One region of the Rhodopseudomonas julia genome, then DNA from elsewhere that is predicted to be linked to it. Evidence: riboswitches for the same ligand, from Rfam matches in the RefSeq annotation. Region 1 holds a riboswitch; the other holds the start of a gene.
The links. A riboswitch is a leader RNA that binds a small molecule or an ion and turns the genes downstream of it on or off. The one in region 1 is predicted to bind cobalamin.
Positions count from the first base shown of each region.

Region 2: linked by a shared signal. The riboswitch ahead of cobU (bifunctional adenosylcobinamide kinase/adenosylcobinamide-phosphate guanylyltransferase) and the one ahead of J2R99_RS03805 (TonB-dependent receptor plug domain-containing protein) in region 1 are both predicted to bind cobalamin.

Region 1 is NZ_JAUSUK010000001.1:808,877-814,784, forward strand. Features, by position in the region: gene J2R99_RS03800 (acyl-CoA thioesterase) at 1-385, opposite strand, end outside; cobalamin riboswitch at 836-1,034, shown strand; gene J2R99_RS03805 (TonB-dependent receptor plug domain-containing protein) at 1,151-3,112, shown strand; gene J2R99_RS03810 (ABC transporter substrate-binding protein) at 3,112-3,957, shown strand; gene J2R99_RS03815 (FecCD family ABC transporter permease) at 3,954-4,979, shown strand; gene J2R99_RS03820 (ABC transporter ATP-binding protein) at 4,976-5,863, shown strand; gene J2R99_RS03825 (DUF1289 domain-containing protein) at 5,901-5,908, shown strand, end outside.
Region 2 is NZ_JAUSUK010000002.1:1,110,514-1,116,421, reverse strand. Features, by position in the region: gene cobN (cobaltochelatase subunit CobN) at 1-1,882, opposite strand, end outside; gene cobW (cobalamin biosynthesis protein CobW) at 1,884-2,918, opposite strand; gene cobU (bifunctional adenosylcobinamide kinase/adenosylcobinamide-phosphate guanylyltransferase) at 2,915-3,445, opposite strand; cobalamin riboswitch at 3,768-3,979, opposite strand; gene J2R99_RS17755 (hypothetical protein) at 3,978-4,391, opposite strand; tRNA gene J2R99_RS14535 (tRNA-Asn) at 4,482-4,557, shown strand; gene J2R99_RS14530 (AzlC family ABC transporter permease) at 5,021-5,764, shown strand; gene J2R99_RS14525 (AzlD domain-containing protein) at 5,757-5,908, shown strand, end outside.

The sequences.
Region 1 (5,908 bases):
CCGACAAGGGGGGCAGCGCCCCGCCATATCGCTCCAGCGTATCGGCGGCCACCATGTTGAAGACGCCACGCGTCGACAAGCGCCGTTCGCCGGACAGCGGCGCTTCGGCGACGAGATCGACTTCAACGCTGAGCGAACGGCGGCCGACGCGAACGACCTTTCCCGTCAGCTCGACGATTTCGCCCACATGCGCCGGGACATGAAAATCGATGCGTTCGCAGGAGGCGGTGACGAAATCGACATGCGCGTAGCGCGAGGCGACGAGAAAGGCGACCTTGTCCATATGCGCAAGGCCGATGCCGCCGAAGAGCGTGCCGTGGTGATTGGCGTCGCCGGGAAAGACGATGTCGATCAGCCTGGTGAAGCCGTTCGCAGGGCGCTCCAACCCATTCTCTTGCCCATTCTCCAGCCCAATCTCCGGCACGTTCATCGCGCTCCCCCCGCGCTCTCAACGCGCAAAGCCTTAGCTGCCATGACCATGTCGAAAACCTCCCGATAGCGCAAAGCACCGCCCCCAGATCGCAAATGCCGGGCCCCGGATCGCGGACGTGCCTGGGCACCTTCCCGGCTCAAGCGCACCGCGAAGCAAGACGTCAAGGCGGACTTTCTTCCGATCACTCGGAAGGAAGCCCGGCTTCGCCGAAAGTCGCTATGAGCCCCCGTGGCCTGGTCCTCTTCTGCGGCCTTTTGCCATTCTCGCCCTGCCTCAATTGAAGCCGCGGGAACCTCGTCCGCAAAGGCGCCGGCTGCCTCCAATCGCCTCTCGCGACTGCGAAAGCGCCTTCCCATCAAGTCCATGCGCCTGCAATTCATCTTGACGACACAGGCGAGATCGTGGTCCGCTCTCTCTGACGGTGCCTCCTTGGAGGCTGAAAAGGGAACGCGGTGCGGGCTATGCTCAAATCCGCGACTGTCCCCGCAACTGTGAGCGGCGAATCGCTCGTCACAATGCCACTGGCCCCGAGGGTACCGGGAAGGCGGCGACGCGATCATGACCCGCAAGTCAGGAGACCTGCCGTCAACCGTGGTCACGCGCGGTCACGTCGGTCGGGGATGTGCCGATGGGATAGACTTCATGAGCACCCGCGCATGAAGCGTCCTCGATCGCGGTGATGTGCCAACCGGCCGTGCGCCGCCTTGAGGTCATCTCGTGTTTTTCTCTCGCCCCTCGCGTGAAGGCGTTCCGCCGCAACGCTTCATTGCCGTTTGCGCCGGCCTTCTTGTCTCCGCCGGAATGTCTCCGGCTGCCGCGCAGGACGATGACGTCGTCGAACTCCCCGAACTGTCCGTCACGGCGAACCTGACGGCGACGCCCCTCACGCAGGTCGGCAGCGCGGTGACGGTCATCACCGGCGAAGAGCTGCAGGCGCAGAATATCCATGACGCCGCGGAGGCGCTGCGCCAGGTGCCGGGCGTTTCAATCAATGCGGCCGGCCCGCGCGGCCAGTTCACGCAGCTCAGAATCCGGGGCTCTGAAGGCAACCAGACCAAGATTTTCGTCGACGGCATCCCCGTCAACGATCCCGCCCGGGGCTCGGAATTCGATTTCGCGCATCTTCTTGCCGACAACATCGAACGCATCGAGGTGCTGCGGGGACCGCAGAGCGCGCTCTACGGCTCCGACGCGATCGGCGGCGTCGTCAACATCATCACCCGCCGCGCCGAACCCGGCACGCATCTGACGGCCCGCCTTGAAGCCGGCTCGCACAAGACGCTGAGCGGCAACGCCACCGTTGGCACGGCGGGCGCCAACTACGATTTTCTCGCCGGCGCCTCCGGCGTGCGCACCGACGGCGTCTCCGTTGCGGACAAACGGCTCGGCAACACGGAAGACGACGGCTACGAAAACGGCACGCTCTTCGCCAAGGGCGGCGTCGACGTCACCGACTGGCTGAACCTTTCAGGCGTTGCACGCTACACGCGCCTGCGCACGGATCTCGATTCGGAAGGCTTCCTGCCCTCCGTCGGCCATACCGGCCCGCTCGATTCCAACCAGGACATGAAGGGCGACCAGCTTTTCACGCGCGCCCAGGCGAAGGTGACGCTCCTCGACGGGCATTGGGAACAGCTCGCCGGCATCTCCTATACCGATCAGAACCGCGATTATCGCGATCTCGATCCGACCACGGTCACGAGCACTTACGAAGGCGAGCGGCTGCAGTTCGATTACCGCTCGACCTTCATGTTCGATACGCCCGCCATCGCCAATGCCGGGCATACGCTCACCCTAGGCGTGGAGCGGGGCGAAGACAGCGCCGTCTCGGACAGTGCCTGGTCCTCCTTCGATCGCTCCATCACCTCGACGGGCTTCATCGGCCAGTATCAGCTGAGCCTGTTTGAGGATCTGTCGCTGACGGCCGGCCTCCGCCACGACCAGAACGACGTCTTCGAAGATGCCACCACCTACCGGCTGACCGGCGCCTACAATTTCCGCCAGACCGGCACCAAGCTGCATGCTTCCTACGGCACCGGCGTAAAGAACCCGACGCTCTTCGAACTCTACGGCTACACCAACACCTATCGTGGCAATCCCGATCTCGAGCCGGAAGAGGCGAAGGGCTTCGACGTCGGCGTCACGCAGGCGTTCTGGGCGAACCGCGCCTCGTTCGATGTCACTTATTTCAATCAGGAGATCTCGAACCTCATCACCGGCTCGGGGCAGACCTCGATCAACCAGCCGGGTGAATCCAAGATCGATGGTGTGGAAGTCGCGCTGACGGTGGAGCCGCTCGACAATGTGACGGTGACCGGCTCCTACACCTATACGGACGGCGAGGACGCGACCGGCAACGACTTGATCCGCCGGCCGCAAAACGTCGCCAGCCTCGTCGTCAACTACGCCTTCCTTCAAGGCCGTGCCAACGTCAACGTCTCGGTCGACTACAACGGCGAGCAGAAGGACTGGGTGTGGACCGACGCCTTCTACATCAACCGCGAGACGATCACTCTCGATCCCTATACCCTCGTCGATGTCGCCGCCTCCTACGACATCACCGACAACACCCAGATCTTCGGCCGGGTCGAAAACCTCCTCGACGAGAAGGCCTATGATCTGTGGGGCTATGACCGGGAAGGCGTCAGCGCCTATGCCGGAGTTCGGCTGACCTTCTGATGCCTGGGCGTTGGCTCACGTATTGTCTGGCAGCCGTTGCGGTCCTCGCCGTCGCCGACGCTCCTCCGGCGCAGGCGAGGCCGCAGCACATCGTCTCGATCAATCTGTGCGCCGACCAGCTTTTGATGCGGCTTGCCGATCCCGATCAGATCGCCTCTCTCAGCTATTTCTCGCGCGATGCCTCCATGTCGAACCTGGCCGAAAAGGCCCGCGCATTTCCGCGCAATCGCGGCCTTGCCGAAGAGGTGATGCGCGACAAGCCCGACATGGTCTTTGCCGGACGCTACACGAAGCGCGTGACTGTCGATCTTTTGAAGCGCATCGGCGTCGACGTCGTGGAACTCGACGTGCCGCGCTCGATCCCCGATGTGGAAGCCCAGATCCGTCGTGTCGGCGCAGCCCTCGGCCAGGATGAGCGGGCGGAAGAGATGGTGCGCGAGATGGAGGCGCGGCTTGCAACCGAAGAGGTGCCGGCCTCCGAGCGCCCATCCGCGATCGTTTACGAACCGAACGGTTATACGGTCGGTTCCGGTTCGCTCATCAACGTGCTGATCTCGCTCGCCGGGCTTGAAAATCTCGCTGCCGAAAAAGGCCTTGAAAGCTACAGCCGGCTGCCGCTCGAAAAGCTCGTGGCCCTGTCTCCCGATGTGCTCGTCGTCGGCGACTATCGCGACGCGCCGGCCGTCGCCAACGAGATCCTGCACCATCCGGTGCTCTCGCGCATGCCGCGGCCGATGGAGATCGTTTCCGTCCCACAGCGTTTGTGGATGTGCGGCGGACCGGACATTTTCAAGGCCGTCGAGGCCTTGCGCCAGGCAGCCGACAAAGCGCGGGAGCTCAAATGAGCGAAATCGCGCTTCAGGCCGAGCGATCGGCGTCCGGCTACCGCAGGCTTCTCGGCGCTCTGTCGCTCACGGTCGCTATCGCCTTCGTCCTGTCGCTTGCGATCGGCTACGGCCCCTTCGATTTCGGCGCCGCGCTCAAGAGCGCACTCTCCGGAAAAGACGATCTCGGCGCCCTCGTTCTCGTCGAAATCCGGCTTCCCCGCGCCCTTCTCGGCCTCTTGGTCGGCTTCGCGCTCGGTCTCGCCGGTGCCGTGATGCAGGCGTTTTTGCGCAATCCGCTCGCCGAACCTGGCATCATCGGCATTTCGGGGGCTGCCGCCTTCGGCGCCGTCGTCATCTTCTATTCGGGGCTTGCGGCCGTCTCCTCGCTGCTTCTGCCCATCGGCGGGATCGTGGCGGCCCTTGCGGCTGGCCTGCTTCTCTTCGCCGTCGCCGGGCGCAACGCCAACACGGCGACGCTCATTCTCGCCGGCATTGCGGTGAACAGCCTCGCCGGCGCCCTCGTCTCGCTCGTTCTCAACCTGTCGCCCAACCCCTTCGCAGCCACGGAAATCATGTTCTGGCTGATGGGCTCGTTCGCCGATCGCAGCCTGACACATGTCGCCATCGCGCTTCCACCAATCCTGGCCGGCTGCATTGCGCTCTTTTTCACGTCGCGGGCACTCGACGCGCTGGCGCTCGGAGAGGATACGGCCACGAGCCTCGGCTTCGATCTGCGGATCACGCGCGCCCTCCTCGTCGGCGGCGTGGCACTCGCGGTCGGCGGTGCCGTGGCCGTCAGCGGCACGATCGGCTTCGTCGGCCTCGTCGTGCCACATCTCCTGCGCCCCTTCGTCGCCTACCGCCCCAGCTTGCTCCTGCCGGCAAGCGCGCTCGGCGGCGCGATCCTGACGCTTTCCGCCGACATCGCCGTCCGTCTCCTGCCGACACAGCCGGAACTGAAACTCGGCGTCGTGACGGCCGTTATCGGGGCACCCTTCCTGTTCTCGCTCGTCTGGCGCATGCGTGGAGACCTCAGATGATCATCTCAGCCTCCGGCATCGGCGTGAAAAGAGGTGAGGCGACGATCCTGCAGAGCGTCGACTTCGTCGCTCGCGCCGGCGAAATGGTCGGGCTCATCGGCCCGAACGGCGCCGGCAAATCGACCTTGCTTGAAGTCATCGCCGGTCTGCGCAAACCGGAACTCGGCCACGTCTTCTACGATGGCAAGCTTGCCGCCTCGGTGTCACGCCGCAGCCTGGCGCGCCGTCTCGCCTATCTGAAGCAGGATGCAACCGTCGACTGGCCGCTCTCAGTCGAAAAGGTCGTCGCTCTCGGCCGCCTGCCCTATGCGGGGGTCTTCGCCACACGCGACAGGCGGGCGGATGCAAAGGCCATCCACACCGCGATGGAGACCGCCGGCATCGCCCACTTCGCCGAGCGCAATGTGCAGACGCTGTCCGGCGGCGAACGCGCCCGGGTTCTCCTCGCCCGCGCGCTCGCCGTCGAGGCGGAGACGCTTCTCGCCGACGAGCCCGTCGATGCGCTCGACCCCCTGCATCAGCTCAATGTCATGGAGCTTTTGCGCAGCACCAGCGAGCGCGGAACCGGCATCGTCGTGGTGCTGCACGACCTCACCCTCGCCTCGCGCTTTTGCGACCGTCTCGTGCTTCTTCATCGCGGCCGGGTCGCGGCCGAAGGTGCGCCCCAGGACGTCCTGACGGACGAGATCATCGCCGAATGCTACGGCGTGCGCGCCTTGACCGGCATCCATGCGGGAGGGCGTTTCATCGTGCCCTGGCAGAAAGCCTCACAACAATCGCATGATTTGAAGACGGACCGCCTCGCCCCGCCTTTGGTCGCCAACGGGCACGGCCGTATCGTGCCCTTCAATGCCGCTCAACAACGCAGAACCCTCGATTCCTGAAGGCCATTCCCCCCAGGCCGTTTGACGAAGGATCAGAATGAACAA
Region 2 (5,908 bases), on a different contig from region 1:
CGGCGGCCGCATATTCGTCGATCAGATATTCAAGCTCGGCCGCCGCACCGTGGCTTTCGGCACGCGTCATCGGCGGCATCAGATGGTCGATGACGACTGCAGCTGCGCGCCGCTTCGCCTGCGCCCCTTCGCCGGGGTCGTTGACGATGAAGGGATAGATGAGCGGGACAGGCCCGAGAGTGGCTTCCGGGAAGCAATCCTGTGACAGCGCCAGCGCCTTGCCCGGCAGCCATTCCTGGTTGCCGTGCTTGCCCATATGGACGAGCGCATCGGCCGCGAATGAGTGCCTCAGAAAGGCGTAAAAGGCGAAATAGCCATGCGGCGGCACAAGCGCCGGGTCATGATAGGAGGTCTTGGGGTCGACGTTGTAGCCGCGCGCCGGCTGCACGCCGATTGTGATATGCCCGAAACGATGCAGGGCGAGCGCAAAGGCACCTTCGTCAGGATCGAAGAACGGGTCATCCTCGGGTCGCCCCCACGCCGCCTCGACCTCGCTCTGCACGTTCTCCGGCAGAGTGCGGAAGAATTCTCGATAATCGTCGAGCGAAAGCCGTTCTCCGCCCGTGCGCTCGACGCGTCCATCGATCGCGTTTGTCGGCCCGGCGAGAATCATCTGCATCAAGGCCTCGCCCGTCCCGGGCGCGCCCTCGGTGTTGAAACCGGCCTCGGCCATCGCAGACAGGAGCCGGACCGTCGATTCGGGCGCATCGAGACCGACGCCGTTTGCGAGCCGTCCGTCCTTGTTGGGATAGTTCGACAGAACGATGCCGACATGTTTCGCCGCGTTCGGCTTTGCCGAAAGCCGCGCCCAGCCCGCCGCGAGATCGGCAACGAAGGCGATGCGGTCGGCAAGCGGGCGATGCGCCATCGGCCGGCACTGCGTACGCGGCTCGAATGCCCCCTCTTCCTTGAAAGAGACGGCGCGCGTGATGAGACGTCCGTCGACCTCCGGCAGCACCACGTTCATGGTGAGATCGGAGGGTGAGAGACCGCGCGGATGCTCCCGCCAGATCGCCTCGGACACGCCCGCAAACGTCACCTGAAGAACCGGCCGCCTTCCGCCATCAAGAACGGTCTCGGCAGACGGATCGCCGGTCTTGCCGAGAGCAAAGGCAGTGGCGTTCAGGATAAGCGCAGGATCGTGCTCCTGAAACAGCCCCGTTACGAACTCTTTGTCCGCCGCCGCCTTGAGGCTTGAGACGAAAACCGGAAGCGGCCGCAGTCCCCGTTCGGCAAGAGCCGTAGAAAGCGCTTCCACCGGCGCCGTCTGACCCGATTGCACGAGGGCGCGGTAGAAGACGATTGCCGCAGTCGGTCCCTTGGCATCCGGCTTTAGGCCGGCCTCGTAAACGCCGAAAGCCGGCACCGTCTTCGGCGGCGGAGGAGCAGCGTCGTACCCGAGGAGATGGCCCGAAAAGCGCAACGCGTTTGCGAAATTCTCCGCCCCGCCCTCGGCCAGATAAGACCAGAGAAGCCGCGTTTCATCGGCGCCGAGCGTGCCCTCGGCGGCAAGATCGCCGTCCCATTTCGTATCACCCGGCATCAGCGCCACTTTGGCGCCGGAGCCACGCGCGATCCGCAGCGTCTCCTCGACGCCATAGCGCCAATAGCCGACACCGCCGAGAAGCCGGACGACGATCAGCTTCGCCTCGGCCAGCACCTTCTCGACATAGAGGTCGACCGAATAGGGATGCGCGAGCGCCATCCAATTGGCGAGCCGCGTCGCCGGAAAATCACCCGGCAGCCGGTTCGCCGCCGCAGCCAAGCCGGCAATCTCCGTATCAGCTGCAGAAAGGATGACGATGTCGCCCGGGCTTTGATCGAGATCGACCGCTTCGGAGGCCGCGTCGAGCCCCCGGCTCTGGCCCTTGAAGATATGCAATTCAGCCTCCGAGGGCCTCCGTGACGGCCGCCCGATCAACATCGGACAGGCCGATCACCACGAGCTTCGGTTCGCCTGACGAATCGCCGTCGCCACGGTCGAACCAGCTCTCCAGCCTCTGACCCACGGCCTGAACGACCAGCGGCACCTTTTTGCCGTCGACCGCGAGACGTCCCTTGATGCGCAGGACGCCGGGCATGGCAAGTGCCTTGGCGATGCGCGCTTCGGCCTCGGCCTTGTCGGGTGCGGTGACGGCGATGCTGAAGGAATCGAAATCGTCGTGCTCGTGCTCCTCGCCTTCCATCTCATGGTGCGAAAGCCGCGTCTCGCTATCGTCCTCCGCCCCGGCTCCGACGCCCAGAAGCACTTCAGGCGGCACGATGCCATGTATGGCGCGAATGAGCGACGCGGCCACGCGCTTGTCCTCTCCGACGCGCTTTTCCACGCGCATCATGCCCTCTTCATCGACGAGATCGCTCTTCGACAGGATGATGAGATCGGCACAGCGCAGCTGATCCTCGAACAATTCCTCGATCGGATCGTCATGATCGAGCGACTGGTCGGCTTCACGTTGCGCGACGAGCTTCGCTTCATCGCTCGCCATACGCCCGGCCGCGACGGCCTCGGCATCGACGACGGTCACCACCCCGTCGACGGTCACCCGGTCGCGGACAGCAGGCCAGGCGAAGGCTTTGACGAGCGGCTGCGGCAAAGCGAGACCCGAGGTTTCGATGACGATGTGGTCCGGCGCCTGTCCGCGAGCGAGGAGGCCTTCCATCGCGGGCAAGAAGTCATCGGCCACCGTGCAGCAGATGCAGCCGTTGGAAAGTTCGACGATGTCCTCCTCGCCGCAGGCGGGACTGCCGCAATCGGAGAGAATGCCTCCGTCGAAGCCCGTATCTCCGAACTCGTTGACGATGAGCGCGATCTTTCTGCCGTTCGCGTTCTCGAGGATATGGCGGATGATCGTCGTCTTTCCGGCTCCGAGAAAGCCGGTGATGATCGTCGCGGGGATGCGTTCCGAAGTGTTTGTCATGAAGGAAGCTGTCCTTTCAGTGCCAGAGGCAGACCGGCCGCCATGAAGACGACAAGCTCAGCCGAGCGGGCGATTTCCTGGTTGAGACGGCCTTGCGCATCGCGAAAGCGACGAGCAAGGGCGTTATCGGGTACGATGCCGAGGCCGACCTCGTTGGAAACGAAGATGACGGGCCCTTTCGCTGAGGAGAGGGCTGCACAAAGCTCACGCGTGCGCGCCGCGAGGTCCTCTTCGGCAAACAAGATGTTGGAGAGCCAGAGTGTCAGGCAGTCGACGAGCAGCGCGTGCTCCGGCGCGGCCTCCCTGGCGATGACTGCCGCAAGCGCGATCGGCTCTTCGACCGTGCGCCATGCCGGCCCGCGTCGCGCCTGATGCGCGGCGATGCGCTCACGCATCTCCGCGTCGTTCTGCGAAGGAGGACAGGTCGCCACATAGACGGGGGTGAGCCCGCTTTCCTCCACGAGACGTTCCGCGTAGGCGCTTTTTCCCGAGCGGGCGCCCCCCAAAACGAGTGCCGTCGTCATCATGAGGATTCCAGGGACAAGGCATGCAATTCAAGCGGCCGGCTGCTCGCCGTCGTGCCGGTTGGCATGAGGGCCGCCTGCCCCGCGGCTACACCTTGAATGGGAAGAAACATATCTGCCTCAGCGGCAGTGCGGCGAGGAAGAGCTTCCTGAAAGGTCAGGCGCAGGGCACCGCACGAGCATGCCCGCGAAACCAAACTCGACGCTCGCGCGATGTTCGCCCGAGGTCGATGCAGCGCTCCCGGCACCCGTCCTGGCTAGAATTGCCGAGGGAAATTTTCCCGAACCTTGCATGCTATCCCCTTTACCGTCCCTCCGACGGCGTTCGAGTTGCCCTGGTCCGGCAGGTCTCCTGGCTTGCGGGTCTCAGCCCCTTCTGCGCCTTCCCGTTGCCGGTGGCTTGTGCAGGGGGCTCGCCGCGTACAGTTGCGGGGGCAGCTGCGGATGAGGGACCCCGATCTGGGTCGTCCCTGTCGCATTCCCTTTTGATCCCCTGGTGCTGTGCACCTTTCGGGAACCGGAACCATTTCAAAGACTAAACGGAATCGGAAGACTGCCGCAAGCGCGATTCCGTCGACCGCTCCGTTTCGCTCGCGCGTGTCTCATCCGGCGAAACGAAGGGCGTTTCCGAATCGATTTTACCCGCGACAGCCGCTTTGCCATTACCCGCAGGCGCGGCGACGTCGAATCGCCGCGCCACACTAGGATAGTGCGTATAGATCCACACAGTGAACCGTCGCCGCCAACGCCGCACCGCGGGAATGTCGATCGACAACACGATCAGGCCGAGGGGCAGCATCCACACGCCGAGCACAGGCAGGAACGCGAAAAAACCGCCGAGAATCAGCAAAATCCCGATACCAACACGCAAAAGCGGGCTGTGCGGCAGAGGCATCTGCCGGCCAAAAAGATGGAGGCGCGAGCGCCGCCTGCTGTCGTTATTCACCACTTCGGCTTCCTGCCTGTTTTGCATGCGTCAAAAATGGGCTGCGAAAGGATGCTTGCAATGCCCGATGAGTTTGGTATATCGCGCCCCAATTCCCCGGTAGCTCAGTTGGTAGAGCAAGCGGCTGTTAACCGCTGGGTCGCTGGTTCGAGTCCGGCCCGGGGAGCCACCTTCCTTCTCTTCTCATCCCACGATATCGTCGAAACCGTGTCCGCACGGTGAGCGCCAGAAACCATGTGCGCCAGGATCTGCCCGCCTTGGGCAGTGCGGCCAGGCCACACGAAGCTCGGTCCCGTCTTCATCGACACAAAAAACCTGAAACGATCGCCTTTCGTCCTCAATGGCGAGAGTCCAATGCGATTCGCGGTGCGCACAAACCCCGCATGGTGTGATCTGAGCACCCAAGCCTCATTTAAGAAGAGCCTCTCGATCGCATAGAGATTCGTGACGCCGGCCCACGCGCAGTCAAAACCGCAGAACAAGAAAACACGGCTCATGTAGTCGCACGCACAGACGCGTGAATACTTTCCGAAATGAAGTTTATTCATATCGATTAGTTTTTCTGGACACAATAATTGAGCTGGAATAAAGGGGTATCCAATATTCTACATTGAGATACATCCCCCGATGCGATGACAGACTCCCCAGACCTCTCCAGCGACGAAGAGACGTCCGCAGCACACGTTTTCCGCATTGCCGCCGGCGACGCTCTCGTCGTGATTCTCACTTTCCTCGTGATGTTCATGGGCGTCGGCCAGCTTAGCGCCGAAGCCGGTCTCAACGCCGTGCAGACAGCGTTGATGACCAGCCTGACGGTCGCCGCGCCCGCTCAGGCTGCCGCCATGCAGATCCTGACGAGCGAAGGCGCAACCGCCGCCGCATGGGCCGCAGCTGTCGTCGCCGTCATCATCGTCAATCTGCGCTTCATCGTCATGGTCGCCTCGGTCCTGGCGCGCTTGCCGGAGACGACATTCTGGCGCGCCCTGGGCGGTGTCGGCCTGATTTCGGCGAGTTCCTTCGCCGTCATCCTCCCCCGCCTCATGGAGGAGCCGCCGCCACGACCGATTCTTTATTGCGGCATGGTCGGAGGCATGTGCTCGCTCTCCGCCGTCATAGGCGCCGTGGCTGGCCACCAGCTCGCAGCCTCCGTGCCAGTTATCGTTGGCGCCACCTTGGGAGCGATGATCCCAATCTATTTCGCCACGCTGATCGCCCGCCAAAAGAAGCTGCGACCATTGATGGTGAACGCCCTCTTCGGCGCACTTCTCGTGCCGGTCGGTGTGCCCTTCATGGGCGCATCCGCGCTTCTCGTCCTGCCCCTCGTCGTGGCAGGCCTCAGCATGCTGGTCGATCAAGGAAAACAAAAGAATGCCTGACGCTCTCTCTCACTGGCAGCTTTGGGCGGTTGCGGTCGGCGCCGGCCTTGGAACGCTGCTGTTGCGACTCGTACCGCTGTTTGCGCGCGAGGCGATCGGAGGTGAACGCATCCGCGAATTCTTCGACCGGGCAGGTTACGGCAT